3 regions of the Micromonospora sp. NPDC047762 genome follow, and region 2 is predicted to be linked to each of the others. Evidence: riboswitches for the same ligand, from Rfam matches in the RefSeq annotation. Region 2 holds a riboswitch; each other region holds the start of a gene.
What was found. Region 2 has a riboswitch for cobalamin ahead of metE (5-methyltetrahydropteroyltriglutamate--homocysteine S-methyltransferase). Riboswitches for the same ligand answer to the same signal wherever they lie in the genome.
Positions count from the first base shown of each region.

Region 1: linked by a shared signal. The riboswitch ahead of ACGF3C_RS21055 (CbtB-domain containing protein) and the one ahead of metE (5-methyltetrahydropteroyltriglutamate--homocysteine S-methyltransferase) in region 2 are both predicted to bind cobalamin.
Region 3: linked by a shared signal. The riboswitch ahead of ACGF3C_RS21095 (ribonucleoside-diphosphate reductase subunit alpha) and the one ahead of metE (5-methyltetrahydropteroyltriglutamate--homocysteine S-methyltransferase) in region 2 are both predicted to bind cobalamin.

Region 1 is NZ_JBIDCQ010000006.1:398,536-404,494, forward strand. Features, by position in the region: gene ACGF3C_RS21040 (MFS transporter) at 1-831, shown strand, start outside; gene ACGF3C_RS21045 (histidine phosphatase family protein) at 912-1,496, opposite strand; gene ACGF3C_RS21050 (CbtA family protein) at 1,493-2,263, opposite strand; gene ACGF3C_RS21055 (CbtB-domain containing protein) at 2,254-2,457, opposite strand; cobalamin riboswitch at 2,492-2,647, opposite strand; gene ACGF3C_RS21060 (amidohydrolase family protein) at 2,912-3,790, shown strand; gene ACGF3C_RS21065 (ABC transporter permease) at 4,111-5,118, shown strand; gene ACGF3C_RS21070 (ABC transporter substrate-binding protein) at 5,159-5,959, shown strand, end outside.
Region 2 is NZ_JBIDCQ010000013.1:158,663-164,047, forward strand. Features, by position in the region: gene ACGF3C_RS31140 (metalloregulator ArsR/SmtB family transcription factor) at 76-405, shown strand; gene ACGF3C_RS31145 (cation transporter) at 405-1,097, shown strand; gene ACGF3C_RS31150 (DJ-1/PfpI family protein) at 1,329-1,985, shown strand; partial or broken gene ACGF3C_RS31155 (copper resistance protein CopC) at 2,255-2,611, opposite strand; cobalamin riboswitch at 2,900-3,113, shown strand; gene metE (5-methyltetrahydropteroyltriglutamate--homocysteine S-methyltransferase) at 3,230-5,385, shown strand, end outside.
Region 3 is NZ_JBIDCQ010000006.1:405,647-411,605, reverse strand. Features, by position in the region: gene ACGF3C_RS21095 (ribonucleoside-diphosphate reductase subunit alpha) at 1-2,046, opposite strand, end outside; cobalamin riboswitch at 2,238-2,454, opposite strand; gene ACGF3C_RS21090 (enolase C-terminal domain-like protein) at 2,887-4,284, shown strand; gene ACGF3C_RS21085 (FadR/GntR family transcriptional regulator) at 4,293-5,015, shown strand; gene ACGF3C_RS21080 (aldo/keto reductase) at 5,023-5,959, opposite strand, start outside.

The DNA of each region.
Region 1 (5,959 bases), on a different contig from region 2:
TTGCTGCTGGCCGTGAGCAAGGGGCAGGGCTGGGGCTGGACCGAGCCGAAGACCATCGGCCTGTTCCTGCTCGGCGTGGTCGCGATGGTGGTGTTCGTCCGGGTCGAGCTGCGGGTACGCGAGCCCCTCATCGACATGCGCCTGATGCGGATCCGCGGTGTCTGGGCCACCGACCTCGTCGCCCTGATCCTCGGTTTCGCGATGTTCGGGACGTTCGTGCTGGTACCGACCCTGCTGCAACTCCCAGCGGCCACCGGGTACGGGTTCGGCAAGACGGTGTCCCAGGCGGGCCTGTTCCTGCTGCCCACCGTCCTGATGATGGTGGTCTTCGGCCCCCTCGCGGGTCTGCTGGACCGTCGCTTCGGCCCCAAGGTGCCGATGTTCCTCGGCACGGTCGCGGTCGTCGTCGCCTTCGCGCTGCCGGCGCTCGCGCACGGCGCGACCTGGCAGGTGCTGCTCTCCGGGGTGCTCACCGGCGCCGGCATCGGCCTGGCGTTCGCGGCGATGTCCAACGCCATCATCGAGAGCGTCCCGGCCGGGCAGACCGGCGAGGCGAGCGGCGTCAACACCATCGCCCGCACCATCGGCAGCAGCATCGGCGCGGCGGTCGTGGCGGCCGTCATCACCTCGAACAGCACTCCACAGGGGCTACCCACCGACACGGCGTTCACCGCCGGCTTCTGGGTGTGCGCGGGCGTCGCGGTCCTGGCCGTCTTCGCGGCACTCGCCCTGCCCTCGGCGCGCCGCCGCCACGAGCAGGCCGTCGCCGCCGGTGTCGACGACCTCCCGCCCGAGCCGGTCGAGCTGCACCTGCCCACTCGGCAGCACTGAGCAAGCGGCTGACAGGCGCAGGCCGTGCCCACCAGGAGTGGGCACGGCCTGCGCCGTTCGGTGTGGCCTCGACCTGCTCGCTATCCGCCCAGTCGAAGGTGCCAGCGCGCACCCTGGCTGGTGAGCCGGACGACAGCCAACGGCTCGACGTCCACCTGCCGGTACGTCGCCATCGGAAGACCGAGGGCGTGCACCACCGCGACCCGGATCACCAGGGGGTGGGTGACCGCGATGACTCGTCCACCAGCCCGGTGCTGCGCATCCAGCCAACTGCCGACCCGATCCCGCACCTCCGTGACGGACTCACCGCCGTGCGGCGCGCAGTCCGGGGCGGACAACCAGTCGTGCAGCGCCTGCGGCTGCGATTCAGCGACCTCCTCAAGCGACCGGCCGGACCAGTCCCCGTAGTCACAGTCGGCCAACGCGGTCTCGACCGTCGGCAGAAGGCCGAAGGCGTCGGCGGTCTGTCGGGCGGCCACCGCGGGGCTGGACAGGCAGGTGGCGTTCTCCCCGAGGCGCCAACGCCGGTCTGCACCCGCGTGGGCCTGGGCGAGCGCGGCACGCAGGCCACCCTCGTCCAGGCCGTCGTCGGCACCGCCGAAGCGGGCCCGGCGCAGCGCGGCGGTGTGACCGTGGGCGACCAGCCGAAGGCTGGTGCCGGTCACGTGCTCGGCAGCGCGGAACCGGCCCGGCGACGCCGCTCGTGGTGCATCAGGGCCGCGAACAGCAGGCCGATGCCGGTCCAGAGCACGACCTGGGTGCCGAGCGAGGCCAACCGGAAACTCCACAGCAGGGTCGCCGGGAAGTCCGCCGGAACCTCCTGGAAGGACGGCATCACCACGTACGACACTGCCGTGACCAGGAGGAACCCGCCCACGGCCGCGGCGGCGCGAAGCCACGTCGGTGCGTGGGCACCGACCGACCGGTAGCCCAGCGAGCCGGCCCACACGGCCACCAGCCCGAGCACCACCATCAACAGGTAGGTGACGGTCCGTTGGTTGATGGTGGCCGGGTCGCCGACCGCCGGTGGGTTCGCGGGGTACTTGAGGAACGGCACGATCACCGCACCGAGCAGCGCCGCGCCGGCCAGCAGCAGACCCCACCGCCCGTCGTCGTCGCCGCGCCGCCGCCGGGCCAGCAGGACGTACGCCGTGGCCAGCAGGCCACCCATCGCGGCCCCGAACAGGGCGGTGGCCAGGAACAGGCCGCCCCGCTGACCCGTCCGGCTGACCAGCGCGTCCTCGTGATCGTGCGCACCAACGGCAGGCTCGGCGTGCGTCGCCGCCTCCTCGATGGCGATGGCCGCCTCGACGTGCGGTTCGCCAGCGACGTACGCGAACGCCCCGGCCAACAGGCCGGCGATCAGGCCGGCCAGCAGCCCGCGGACGAGGACGGCGAGGAACGGGGGAGTGCTGGTGGTGGTCAGTGGCACGGGACGCCCAGCAGGTGCCGGCCGTCGTGCATCAGCTCGTGCAGGTACATCCCACTGCGCGACACCGCCCCCTGGTCGAAGGCGACGAGATACGTCAGCAGGGCGAGCGCGGCAACGGTCGCCAGAGCGGTCCACAAGAGACGGGCACTGCCAGCGGGGTGCACCACCGGCTGGCTGGTAGCGGAGCTAGACATGAATACACGAACCTCCCCAGGGATGACGCGTCCCCATCGCAAGGCTGCGGACGACCGAGCGTCCTGGCTCGCGGACCCCAATGGTGATTGGGGAACCGCTCACAGTGGCGCGACCGCGCCGGATTCACACCGGCTTCCCTCGCGTCGCCGCAGATAGTGCGTCGACGGTATCGGTGCCGCCTCAGGCGGTCAACCCGGACCCCGCGCCCCGGGCGCGTCCGTACACCGGGACGTCGACGAGGCGGACCAGCCGCAGGTGCCGGTGGATTCGTCAGACCAAAAGGCGACACTGCCGGAGGTCGGTCGTGGTGCGCGTTCGGGCTCGACAACAGGCTGTTACCGCTAACATGGTCAATCTGCCAGATCGGCTCCGTGGCTCCGGGTTGACCCGGAGGGTTCGATCAGCGGCGGGGCGGGGTGTGCGGTGGACGGGAACGCGCCAGGGACGGGTCCGGTGACGACCGGCGAGGTCGCGCGACGAGCGGGCATCGTCGACGCGCACCATCACCTCTGGGTCCGGGCGCGGCACCCACAGCCCTGGATCGATCCGCACACCATGGCCGCGATCGACAACGACTTCACACCGGTCGAGCTCGCCCCGGCGACCCGGGCCGCCGGGGTCACCCAGACCGTGGTCGTCCAGTCCGTCGCCGTTCGGTCGGAGACGCCCGAGTTGCTCGGCATCGCGGCCGACGACCCGCTCGTCGCCGGGGTCGTCGGCTGGGTCGACCTCACCGCCGCCGATGTCGACCGTCGCCTCGCCCGACTACGCGGGGCGCGCGGCGGCGAACGGCTGGTCGGGATCCGGCACCTGGTCCAGTCCGAACCCGACCCGACCTATCTCGATCGCCCCGAGGTGCGGCGCGGCATAGCCGCGGTCGGTGCCGCGGGTCTCGCCTTCGACCTCCTGGTGCGCCACCGTCAGCTGCCGGCGGCCGTCCGGCTCGTCCGCGACCTGCCCCAGGTGCGGTTCGTCCTGGACCACCTCGGCAAGCCCCCGCTCGGACGCGCCGAACTCGGTGACTGGCACCGCGACCTGCGGGCGCTCGCGGCCGAGTCCAACACCACGGCGAAGCTCTCCGGCCTGGTGACCGAAGTGGACGGTGGGTCCTGGACCGCTGCCGACCTGCGGCCCGCGGTCGAGCACGCCCTTGACGTGTTCGGGCCGGATCGGCTGATGTTCGGCTCGGACTGGCCGGTGTGCCTGCTCGCCACCTCGTACACCCGCTGGGTCGCCGTCCTCGGTGACCTGCTGGACCCGCTCTCCGACGACGAGCGGGCCGCGATCTGGCGCCGGACCGCCGGCCGTTTCTACCGGCTGGCCCCGTCCTGAGACGGCAGCGCCCTTCGGCCTGGGGACATAGGATGTTATCGATAACATGCTAGCGGCGGCAGTCGGTGTCGATTTGGTCAGACGTATGGCTTCGGTGGCACAGGTAACGATGGCAAAACATGCCCGCAAGACCTTGGCAACATACGTGAATGCGTGGCAAGGTAACGCCTGATCGCGGGAATCATCCGACCTATCTCCAAGGTTGTGCGCGCACCTCGCCGCACCGCCGGCCGAGCGGGGTCGGTCGCTCACAGACGTTCGGCTCGTCGGCGGGTCCCCGTCGGACGCCGGCACCACGCTTGGGGAGGTCAGGTCCGACGATGAGTAGCGTCGAGGCAACCGCCGGCACACAGCGCGGCGAACTCAGCGACTGGTTCCGGGAACGGATCTCCCACGCCGTCTCCGAGTTCACCGCCGCCACCGCGTTGGTCGTCCTGTTCATCGCCCTGACCTTCGCGAGCCCCTACTTCCTGACAGCGGACAACCTCTTCAACATCGGGGCCCAGACGGCGGTGATCGCCATCATCGCCACCGCCCAGACGATGGTCATCATCACGAAGGGCATCGACCTGTCCGTGGGGTCGGTCGCCGCGCTCGCCGGCGTGTTGGGCGCGATGGTCGTACGCGACCTCGGCTTCTCGCTCTGGGCGGCGACGGCGGTCGCGATCGGCGTCGGCGCGCTGGCCGGGCTGTTGAACGGGCTGCTGGTGACGGTGGCCCGGATTCCGCCGTTCATCGCGACGTTGGGGACCATGTCCGTGGGCCGCGGCCTGGTCTTCATCATCACCGGCGCCGTCGGCGTCTATGGCCTTCCCCGGTCCTTCCAACTGCTCGGCAACGGGCAGATCCTCGGCATTCCGTTCGCCGTGGTGATCACCGTCCTGGTCGCCGTCGGGGTCGCCTTCCTGCTCTCCCAGACCCGCTTCGGTCAGTACACCTACGCCATGGGCTCCAATCTGGAGGCGGCACGCCGCTCCGGCATCCGGGTCGGGCGGCACCTGACCGGGGTGTACGTGCTGGCCGGCGTGCTGGTCGGGCTCGGCGGCATGATCGCCGCGTCCCGGGTCAACTCCGGCCAGCCCAACTACGGGATCTCGCTGGAACTCGACGTCATCGCCGCCGCCGTCATCGGCGGAGCCAGCCTGTTCGGCGGGCAGGGCCGGATCGTCGGGACCATCATCGGCGCGTTCCTCATCGCCCTGGTCCGCAACGGCGCCGTCCTGCTCGACATCAGCATCCACTACCAGCAGGTGATCGTCGGCGTGATCATCTGGGCCGCCGTCTACTTCGACCAGTACCGCCGCCGGCGGCTGGAATCACGGGGTTGACATGCCATTCCGAGAGTCCGAACGAGGAAGGACACACACCATGGCACACACCACCACCAGCCGGCGGACGCGAGGACGACTCCTGCGCGTGCAGGCGATCCTGGCCGCGGCCGCGGCGACCGCCCTGCTCAGCGCCTGCGGCGGGGTCGAGGTTCGCGACGGCGGCGGCGACAGTGCGGCCAAGGACGCGAGCGGCCCGTTGAAGCTCGCCGTCGTACCCAAGGCGGTCGGCGCCGACTACTGGAACACCGTCAAGGCGGGCGCCGAGTGCGCCGCGCAGCGCGCGGGGGACGTCACCGTCCAGTGGGACGGGGTGACCGCCGAGACCGACGTCGAGGGCCAGGTCAACCTGATCCAGAACTTCGTCACCAAGAAGGTCGACGGCATCGTCTACGCGGCGACCGACTCCAGCGCGCTGGCACCGGCGACCGACAAGGCGCTCAGCGCCAACATCCCGGTCGCCATGATCGACTCTGGCACCAGCCCGCAGCCGTCGAACGTGCCCCTCTTCGCCACCGACAACCGTGCGTCGGCGACCGAGGCGGCCAAGCTGCTCGCCACCGAACTCGGCCCCGGCAACCACGAGGTGGCGCTGGTCGAGTTCCAGCCCGGATCGCAGACCAACACCGAGCGGGTCGACGGCTTCAAGGCCGGCCTCGCCCAGTACCCCAACCTGAAGCTGGTCGGCCAACAGCCGAGCAAGAGTGACGTCAACGAGGCCCGACGGGTCACCGAGAACATCCTCACCGCCAACCCCAACCTGAAGGGTGTCTTCGCGGCCAACGAGCCGAGCGTGCTCGGTGCCGCGCAGGCCATCCAGGCCGCCGGCAAGTCCGGCAAG
Region 2 (5,385 bases):
ATGCCGGGTCGGCAGCCGCGGAGGAACTAATAGTTCAGCATCACATTAATTCAGGAGCTGGTGTATTGTCGGGTCGTGGAGACGCTGACGCATGGGCAGGTACTGGCCCGCTTTGGTCACGCCTTGTCCGACCCGGTCCGGGCTCGGCTCCTGCTCGCGCTGCGCGAAGGCCCTGGCTATCCGGCAAACCTCGCCGAACTATTGGGCACGAGCAGGCAGAACCTGTCCAACCACCTGGCGTGTCTGCGAGGCTGCGGCCTGGTCGTCGCCATACCCGAGGGTCGACGCTCTCGCTACGAACTCGCCGACGCGCGCCTCGCGCACGCCCTGGGTGATCTCCTCGGTCTCGCCCTTGCGGTCGACCCGGCCGCCTGCCCGAGCACCGAGGCCGAGGGCTGCTGCTGATGAGCCTGCCGCACATCTCGCTGACCGCGGCTCCGCCGCCGTCTCGACGGGCGGTGCTGATCCGCCGGGTGCGGCTGTTCGTGGCCGCGACCATCACCTACAACCTCATCGAAGCGGCCGTGGCGATCAGTGCCGGGACGATCGCATCGTCGACCGCGCTGATCGGCTTCGGCCTCGACTCGATCATCGAGGTCGCCTCCGCCGCCGCGGTGGCGTGGCAGTTCTCCGGCCCGAACCATGAACGCCGTGAACGCACCGCGCTGCGCATCATCGCGATCTCGTTCTTCGCCCTCGCCGGCTACGTCGGCATCGAGTCCGTGCGCGCGCTGCTCGGCACCGACCGCCCCGAGCACTCCACGATTGGCCTGCTCCTCGCGGCCGTATCGCTGGCGGTCATGCCGATCCTGTCCGCCGCGCAACGCCGCGCCGGCCGCGAACTCGGCTCCGCCTCCGCGGTCGCCGACTCGAAACAGACCCTGCTGTGCACCTACCTGTCCGCCGTTGTGCTCCTCGGGTTGGCCGTCAACTCGCTGTTCGGCTGGTGGTGGGCCGACCCAGCCGCCGCGCTGACCATCGCCGCCGTCGCGATCAAGGAAGGCCGCGAAGCCTGGCGCGGCGACACCTGCTGCACCCCCACCACAGTGGTAGACGACTCCACTGCACCCGGCTGCGCCGACGGCTGCTGCACCTAACGTGACGACTGGGGCGGGCGCGCCCCGGCGCAGCGCTGGATGAAGGCCCGGAAAGAGCAACGCCTGGTGGTGATTGACGACGGCCCCCGCCGGCGATCACGGAGGCTGGCCTGGTGCCAACAACGTCAGGAACTTTCCCTCCTCCGCCCCCGACTATTCAGATATTGACGGTTATCAGAGGGGTTGCTGGTGAGACGACGGGCAGTGTTGACGGGCGGTGCCGCCGCGAGCGTGGGCACGCTGATCGGCGGGCAGGCGACTGCGGCCACCCCGCGCGATGCGAAAGGGCCTCTGCGGGTACGCATTGTCATGTTCGACGGCGTTGAGGAGCAGGACTTCATCGCGCCGCAGGAAGTGTTCTCGCTGGCCGGGTGGTACAGCAGCAGAAAGATCGACACCGGCTACATGGTGCTCGGCAGGCCTCGCGTCATCACCGCCGCATTCGGCACTCGCGTGACGATCGACCGCGGCTGGCGGCCCGAGGAGGCGGATCTGATCGTCGTACCCGGTGGCGGTCGTCCCGGAGAGCCCGGCATCTGGGCGGAGATCAACAATGGGGCGCTCCCGAAGGCGCTCGCGACGGCACGCCGCCCGGGTCTCACCATCTCGTCACTCTGCACCGGCGCGATCATTCTTGCCGCGGCCGGACTGGTCACCGGCCGTCCCTGCACCACTCACACGGTTGCCAAGAAAGAGTTGGCCGCGCGCGGTGGCGTTGTCAAGAACGCGCGCGTCGTCGACGACGGCGACCTGGTCACCGCCGCCGGCATCACGTCCGGCTTGGATCTGGCGCTGCACCTCGTCGCGCGCGAGCTCAACGCGGACGTCGCTGTCCAGGTCGAAGAGGCCCTTGAATACCAGGCACGGGGCACGGTCTGGACCCGGTGAGGCATTGACGTGGGCCGAGCGCCGGCGTCACCGCTAGTGGTCTGTCTGGGTTGCGGTGTCTCGGCCGCGTTTGATGCCCGCTTCGCTGCCGCCGGTTCCGTCAGCGGCGGCGCAGGACGATCACGTTGTCGGTCACCTCGGCGGACTCGCCGCTCGGGCCGGTCGCGGTGCGGGTGCGGGCCTCGCAGATGACGGTCTGCCAGTGGGACGGCGACCGACAGGTAGCTCACCGAGTACTGACCTTTGGCGGGCAGATGCGCGAGGGCCACCACCGCCGGGAAACCCGTCGTGTACTCGCGAGGCTCGAACTGGCCGTTGACCAGGAAGTACTCCCGTACCGGCTTGTCCAGCGGCTTGGGCTCCCCGTACGTCCAGCCGTTGTCGACCCGGCTGCCGCCCGGGGCGGTGATGGTGAAGTACGCGTTGGCGGCGTCCTTCTCGGTGAAGTACAGCCGCACCGTCGTCAACGGCTCGTTCACAGTGGCGCCGGCCACCGGTGTGGACATGGCGAGGGTCCCGTGAGCCGCGGCCGGCGGAGCGGACGCGAGCAGTGTGACCGCCGAGGCGAGGACGAGCGCGAGCAGGCCCGAGACCATGCGGCCAGGAGACTGAGGGAGACGACGCATCTGAATATCCTCACCGCGGTGAGGCTTTTCGCAAAAGGTCGCGATCTTTTTCCTCAGGTAGCAAAAGTTGGATACGCTGCGGTTCCAGCCCTGTGTCACACATGTGAAAGGCTGTGCCGTCGTCGAGGCGGGGCGGAGTCCTCAACGAGCGTTCGTGTCCGGGTGGACGCGGGTCTCGGTCGCATCGAGGGGCTCAGAGGGTTCGCCCTGGCATGAGGTGGAGGCGCGCCGCGACGTCGTTGGTCCCGCAGGGCGGACATGCCAAGCCCAAATCGCGTACGGAGCCCTAGGATGGACAACGGTGTTGGTTCGCCGTGGCCTGAATGGTCGTGGCGTCGTAAGAGGGAACCCGGTGCGAGACCGGGACTGCCCCGCAGCGGTGAGTGGGAACGACCGCCGTCATCAAGCACTGGGCCGCGAGGTCTGGGAAGCGACGGCCAGTAGGCGACCGAACAGGTCACGCCCGCGAGTCCGAAGACCTGCCAGCGCCGCGCATGCCAGCCGGTGTGCGCCGCCGATGGTCTCTCGGGACGGCCGGGGCGGAAGCCGGTACGCATCCGTACCCCTTCCTTCCCTGCTGTGGCGCGAGTCCTCGGCCGCTTCGAGGGAAGGACCCCCATGAACACCGCATTCGGTCAGAGCACCGTGCTCGGTTATCCGCGCATCGGCGGCAACCGTGAGTTGAAGAAGGCCGTGGAGGCCTACTGGGCGGGTCACATCGACGCGGAGGAGTTGGAGACCACCGGCACCGCGCTACGGGGTGAGGTCTGGCGGGCGCTGCGCGACGCAGGTCTGGACGCGATTCCGTCCAACACGTTCTCCTACTACGACCACGTGCTCGACACCGCCGTGGCCGTCGGCGCCATCCCGCAACGCTTCACCCGCCTCGGCCTGTCCGAGCTGAACACCTACTTCGCGATGGCCCGCGGCGTCGACGCCGAGCCGGCACTGGAGCTCACCAAGTGGTTCGACACGAACTACCACTATCTGGTGCCGGAGGTCGGCGCCGACACCGTCTTCGCGGCGAACCCCGCGAAGGCGTTGCGCGAGTACCGCGAAGCCCGTGACCTCGGCATCGAGAGCCGCCCGGTGCTGGTCGGACCGGCCACGTTCCTACTGCTGTCCAAGCCCGCCGACGGGGGCGGGCAACCGTTTGACCGGTTGGCGGACCTCATCGACGTGTACGCCGACATCCTGGGGACGCTCGCCGACGCCGGAGTGCGGTGGGTGCAGCTGGACGAGCCCGCCTACGTGAGCGACCGCAGCGAGGCTGAGATCGCCGCGCTCCGCGACGCGTACACCCGGTTGGGCGCCGTGCAGCAGCGGCCGAGGATCTTCGTCGCCACCTACTTCGGGGAGCTCGGTGGCGCACTGCCCGCTCTGCTGGACACGCCCGTCGAGGCGATCGGCCTGGACCTGGTCGCCGGGCCCGGCAACCTGCAGCGGCTCGCTGGCGCGGGGCAGTTGCGTGGCAAGACGATCGTCGCCGGGCTTGTCGACGGCCGCAACGTCTGGCGCACCGACGTGCGAGCGGCGATCAGCGCCGGCGCGGCGGTGACCGGGCTCGCCGACCACGTCGCGGTGTCCACATCGTGCTCGCTGCTGCACGTGCCGGTGGACCTGTCCGTCGACACCGCGCTCGATCCGGACCTGCGCCACCGGTTGGCCTTCGCCCGGCAGAAGGTCGACGAGGTCGTCCTGCTGGGTCGGGCGCTGCGCAACGGCACCACGACCCTGCCCGCGCCGCTTGCGTCGGCCCCGCCGGGATGGCATGACGACGGTGTGCGAGGGCGCCTCGCCGCGCTGCGCGGGGTGGACCGGCAGCGCGGCGCCTACCCGCAACGCGCTGCCGCGCAGCAGGCGAGGCTGAGTCTGCCGGCGCTGCCAACGACCACGATTGGCTCGTTCCCACAGACCGACGAGCTGCGCAAGGCCCGCGCCGCGTACCGGGCTGGGCGACTCGACGAGACGGGTTACCAACAGCGGATGCGAGCTGAGGTCGAGCGGGTCATCCGTCTTCAGGAGAGGTTGGGTCTCGACGTGCTGGTGCACGGCGAGCCGGAACGCAACGACATGGTCCAGTACTTCGGCGAGCAGTTGAGCGGGTTCGCCGCCACCGAGCACGGCTGGGTGCAGTCCTACGGCTCCCGCTGCGTACGCCCGCCGATCATCTACGGCGATGTCACCCGCAAGGCACCCATGACCGTCGGTTGGTCCACCTACGCCCAGTCGTTGACCGACAAGCCGGTCAAGGGGATGCTCACCGGTCCGGTGACGATCCTGGCCTGGTCGTTCGTCCGCGCCGACCAGCCGCTCGGCGACACCGCCGATCAGGTCGCGCTCGCCTTGCGCGACGAGTGCCGCGACCTCGAAGCCGCGGGCATCCGGGTGATCCAGGTCGACGAGCCGGCCCTGCGCGAGACGCTGCCGTTGCGCAAGGCCGACCGGAATGCCTACCTGGACTGGGCGGTCGGCGCGTTCCGTCTGGCGACCTCCGGCGTCGCCGACGGCACCCAGATCCACACCCATCTGTGCTACTCGGAGTTCGGCGAGGTCATCACCGCCATCGACGCTCTCGACGCCGACGTCACCAGCATCGAGGCGTCCCGTTCGAAGATGGAGGTCCTCGACGACCTCGCCGCGATCGGATACCGCCGCGGCGTCGGACCCGGTGTGTGGGACATCCACTCACCGCGGGTGCCCGCGCACGACGAGGTCGTCGAGGCGCTGCGTCGGGCAGCGGCGGCGGTCCCTGTCGAGCGGCTGTGGGTGAA
Region 3 (5,959 bases), on a different contig from region 2:
CTGCGGCAGCTCCCATGCCGTGCGGAACAGTTCCCGTACGCCGACCGGCAACTCGGCGATGTCCTGCACCGACCCCTCCGCCCGCTTGATCGCCGAACGGATCCGCTCGGTCCACAGACCGCGGGCCTTCAGCTCGCGTACCAGAGCGGTGTTGACCTGGAGGAACTCCCCCGACAGGGTCTCGCGCTTGAACAGGTTGGACACCTGCGGCTCGATGCACTCGTAGCACCCGGCGATCGAGGCGATGGTGGCGGTCGGCGCGACCGCCACCAGCAGCGAGTTGCGCAGCCCGTACGCCTCGACCCGCTCGCGCAGCGCGTCCCACCGCGCGGTCTGCGTACCCTCGACACCCCACAGGTCGGGCTGGAGCTGGCCCCGCGCGGCCCGGGTCTGCGGGTACGACGGATGCGCGCCGAAGTCGCGCGCCAGGTCGGCGGAGGTCTCCAGCGCGGTCAGGTACAGCTCCTCGCTGATCCGGGTGGACAGCTCGCGGGCGGCCGGCGAGTCGAACGGCAGCCGCAGCGCGAAGAAGGCGTCCTGCAGGCCCATCAGCCCGAGCCCGACGGGCCGCCAGCGGGGGTTGCTCGCCGCCGCCTGCGCGGTCGGGTAGTAGTTGATGTCGATGACCCGGTCGAGGAAGGTCACCGCGGTCCGCACCGTGGCGCGCAGCCGCTCCCAGTCGATGCCGTCGGCGGTGAGGTGGGCGGCGAGGTTCACCGAGCCGAGGTTGCACACGGCGGTCTCGGCGTCACTGGACACCTCGACGATCTCGGTGCAGAGGTTGGACAGGTGCACCACGTTGCCCGGCTCGGCGGTCTGGTTGCAGAGCCGGTTCGACGCGTCCTTGAAGGTCATCCAGCCGTTGCCGGTCTGGGCGAGGGTCCGCATCATCTTCCCGTACAGCTCCCGGGCCGGGACCTGCCGCACGTAGCGGCCCTGCGCCTCGGCCTGCCGGTACGCGGTGTCGAACCGCTCCCCCCACAGGTCGGGCAGCTCGGGCACCTCGTGCGGGTCGAACAGCGACCACAGCTCGTCGGCCTCGACCCGGCGCATGAACTCGTCCGGCACCCAGTTGGCCAGGTTCAGGTTGTGGGTACGGCGGGCGTCCTCGCCGGTGTTGTCCCGCAGTTGCAGGAACTCCTCGATGTCCGGGTGCCACGGCTCCAGGTAGACGCAGGCAGCGCCCTTGCGTCGGCCACCCTGGTTGACCGCGGCGACGCTCGCGTCCAGCGTGCGCAGCCACGGCACGATCCCGTTGGACTGCCCGTTCGTGCCCCGGATCAGCGCGCCCCGGGAGCGGACCCGGGAGTACGCGATGCCGATGCCCCCGGCGAACTTGGACAGGTTGGCGACCTGGGCGTACCGGGCGTAGATCGAGTCCAGCTCGTCGAGCGGGGAGTCGACCAGGTAGCAGGAGGACATCTGGGTGTGCCGGGTGCCGGAGTTGAACAAGGTCGGTGAGCTGGGCAGGTAGGCCAGGCTGGACATCAGCCGGTAGAAGTCGACCGCCTCGTCCGCCGTCCGGGACAGGCCGCAGGCCACCCGCAGCAGCCAGTACTGCGGGGTCTCCAGCACCAGTCGGCTGGTGGGGTGGCGCAACAGGTAGCGGTCGTACACAGTGCGCAGGCCGAAATACTCGAACCGGCGGTCGCCGTCCGGGTCGATGGCGTGGTCGAGCGTCGCGGCGTGTGTGGCGACGAACGCGGCGGTGTCGTCACCGATCAGGCCCTCGGCGTGGCCGACCCGGATCGCCGCGCTGAACGAGGTGATGCCCTGTCGCCGCACCTCCTTGTCGACGTAGCCGGCCAGCAGCCGCGCGGCCAGACGCGAGTACTGCGGCTCCTCACCGATCATCTCGGCGGCGGTCTGGATGGACAGCCGGTCGAGTTCGGCAGTGGTCGCGCCGTCGTAGAGGCCGCTGATGGTGCGGGTGGCCACCCGCAACGGGTCGACGTCGGTCAGGTCGTCGGCCCACCGCTCGACCGCCCGGACGATCTTGTTCACGTCCACGGGTTCGGTGCCGCCGTCGCGCTTGCGGACCTGCATCGGCGTCCGGCGCACTGTCGCGTCGCCGCTGGCCGGGACTACCTCGGTGACTGTCACCACTCGCTCCTCGGAGTTCGAGACCTGGTGGCCCGGACGCGAGGAGACAGACACCGACGGACGCCACGCCGGCCCCGGCGTGGGTCAGGTGGCGTCAGCCGTCCCACGCGGCCTCGGACCGCCGCCCACCCGGGTGGGGTACGCGGCGCGCTGGCAGGTCTTCGGACTCGCGGGCACGACCGGGCTCGCCGGTCTCCTACTGGCCGTCGCTTCCCAGGCCGATGGTGGCCCAGTGCTGTTGACGGCTGTCGTTCCCACTCACCGCTGCGGGACAGTCCCGGATTTCCACCGGGTTCCCTGTTGCCTCGACCGCACCGGATGAGCGGCCGAACCAGCTGCGCTCGACACCATATATAGGGACGCAGTCGTTGTCACACCCCACATGTCGGTCTCGGGCGTGTCGGCGGCGATGCGGTGACCACCGTCACCAACCCCCGGGAGCACGCTGCGGCCGACCGACGCCGGGCACCGGAGACGGGGCTCTGCGCACTGGTGTCGACATTCGACAAAGATTTGACGTATCGAGGCCACGGCACTGGAGACCACGCCCATACGTCGCCGTCGATGCCTCGCGGCGAGCCGGAACATCCAATCACCAGGGTCCGCCGCGCGCCTCACCTTGGCCCGCCAACCGGCATGATCGGAGTCAAGGCGGCTCGACCCGAGAGGGCAAACATCATATGTCTGCACGTCCGAGGTGATCGACAACGTTGACGCGCTGGAGCAGCCCTCCGTATACTCCCAGTGATCATCTGATCTTTAGCCTAGCCGGGCGAGGAGCGCATGCCGCAGATCACTGCCGTCACCGTCGAAGACGTCCGCTTCCCCACCTCCCTGACCGCTGACGGGTCAGACGCCATGAACAAGGACGGCGACTACTCGGCGGCCTACGTCGTCCTGCACACCGACGGCGTCGACGGCGTGGGCGCGCCACTCGCGGGGCACGGCCTGACCTTCACCATCGGACGAGGCAACGACATCGTCGCGGCGGCGGCAGTCCACCAGGCACAGCTCCTCGTGGGCCAGGACGTGGCAACGATGGCAGCGGACATGGGCGCGGTCTACCGCCTGCTCACCTCCGACTCGCAACTGCGGTGGCTCGGCCCCGAGAAGGGCGTCGTCCACCTGTCCCTCGCCGCCGTGTTGAACGCGTCATGGGACCTGGTCGCCCGGGTCGCCGACAAGCCGCTGTGGCGGCTGCTCGTCGACATGACCCCCGAGCAACTCGTCGACATCGCGGACCTGCGCTACCTGTCCGACGCGCTGACCCGCGACGAGGCACTGGCCATCCTGCGCGCCAAGGAGAGCACAAAGGCCGCCCGCCTCGGCGAGCTCGACCGGACCGGCTACCCCGCCTACACCACCTCGGCGGGCTGGCTCGGCTACGGCGACGACAAGCTGCGCCGACTGTGCCAGGAGGCGGTCGACACCGGCTACGGCTACGTCAAGCTCAAGGTGGGCGCCAACCTCGACGACGACATCCGCCGGTGCGCGATCGCACGGGAGATCCTCGGCCCGGATCGCAACCTGATGATCGACGCCAACCAGGTGTGGGACGTCGGTCAGGCCATCGAGTGGGTCACCGCCCTCGCCCGCTTCACGCCACTGTGGATCGAGGAGCCGACCAGCCCCGACGACATCCTGGGCCACGCGGCCGTCCGCCGCGCCGTCGCTCCGATCGGCGTCGCCACCGGCGAACACTGCCACAACCGGGTGATGTTCAAGCAGCTCTTCCAGGCCGAGGCCATCGACTTCTGCCAGCTCGACACCGGCAGGTTGGCCAGCATCAACGAGATCGTCGCCGTGCTGCTGCTCGCCGCGAAGTTCAACGTCCCGGTGTGCCCGCACGCCGGCGGTGTCGGGCTGTGCGAGATGGTCCAACACGTGTCGGTGCTCGACTACGTCGCGATCTCGGGGGACCTCACCAACCGGGTCACCGAGTTCGTCGACCACCTGCACGAACACTTCACCGATCCCTGCATCATCCGCGACACCGGTTCCGGCAGCGGATACGTCCTGCCCGGCCAGCCCGGCTACTCCACCCGGATGCGTCAGGAGTCGGTGGCGCTCTACCGGTTTCCCGACGGCCACTACTGGGCGGCGACAGACCCGACTACCGTGTCATCTCCGGAGGCGGCGTACGTGATCGCGGGTGGGAAGGCCACCCCCGCCGGCCGTTAGGGGGGGTCATGTCGCGCACGGACGAAGTGGTCAACGGCATCAAACGGATGATCCTCGAAGGGCAGTTCCGGCCCGGGGACCGGTTGCCCATCGAGAAGGACCTCGCCGAGCAGCTCGGTGTCTCGCGAGGTTCCCTGCGCGAGGGGATGTCGGCCCTGTCGATCCTGGGGATCGTCAACATCCGTCAGGGCGACGGCACCTACGTCACCAACCTCGACGCGCCACAGCTGCTGGCCCCGATGAATTTCGTGGTCGACTTCCAGGGCCAGGGCGACCCTCGGCACATCCACACCGTCCGCCGGCTGCTGGAGTGCGAGGCCGCCTGCCTGGCGGCGACCAGGATCACCGACGAGGCCCTGGCCCAGGCGGGTGACCTGCTCGCCGAGGCGGCCCGGTTGGTCGGCCAGTCACCGCCGGACCACGAGCGGATCATGGAGATCGACATCGCCTTTCACCGGATCATCGCGGTGCACGCCGAGAATCCGGTGCTCGTTGGTCTGATCGAAGCCTTCGCCGGGCGCACCATCCGTGGCCGGCTCTGGCGGAGTCTGCACGAGGAGGGCGCGGACCTACGCACCCATGACGAGCACGTGGCGATCCTGAAGGCCCTCGTGGCACGCGACCCGGAACGGGCGCGAACCCGGATGGCCAACCACCTGATCGGTGTGGAGGAGTCGTTGCAGGGGTTACCCGACGACGCTGACGCCAGCATCGAGACGGCCCGGTCGTGACCGACCCTCACGGCTGTACGTCGAGCAGCCCCTCGTCGTACAGCGCCGCCCAGAGCTGCTCCGGGACGTCGACACCAGACCGATGGAGGGTCTCGGTCACCTGGACGTCGTCCCGCATGCCGACAACGGTCGAGACCACGGCCGGGTGACGACGGACGAACGCCAACGCCGCCTGGGGCAGCGTGACGCCGTACGCCTGACAGACCCGTGCTATCCGGCGGGCGTGGTCGATCACCTCCGCCTGCGCCTGCTGGTAGTCGTAGACGGCGTCGGTCGGCGGCATGTCCCGGGCCAGCAGCCCGGAGTTGTAGACACCGGCGACCACCACACCGACGTGGCGGGCCTGCGCGACGGGCAGCAGGTCGGTCAGCGCGCCCTGTTCCATCAGGGTGTACCGGCCGGCGCACATCACCACGTCCACGTCGGTCTCCGCCACGAAGCGGGCCAGCATCGCCGACTGGTTCATTCCCGCCCCGACGGCGCCGATCACGCCCTGCTCCCGCAGCTCCACCAGGGCCGGGATCGCCTCGTTCGCGGCCTGCTGCCAGTGCTCGTCGGGGTCATGCAGATACACCACGTCGATCCGGTCCAGGCCGGTGCGCCGAAGGCTCGCCTCCAGCGAACGGCGGACGCCGTCGCGGCTGAAGTCCCAGACCCGGCGGTGATCGGCGGGAACGTCGAACCCTTCCGGATCCCGCTGGTGCGCCGTCTCCGGTGACGGCACGAGCAGCCGGCCGACCTTCGTCGACACCACGTACTCGGCGCGGGGGCGGGAGCGCAGGGCCGCGCCCAGGCGTCGTTCGGACAGGCCCAGCCCGTAGTGCGGTGCCGTGTCGAAGTATCGGATGCCGCCTGCCCACGCGGTGTCCACGGCGGCGGCGAACTGCTCGTCGGACGTCGCCCGGTAGAGATTGCCGCCCTGGGAGGCGCCGAAGCCCAGTGGG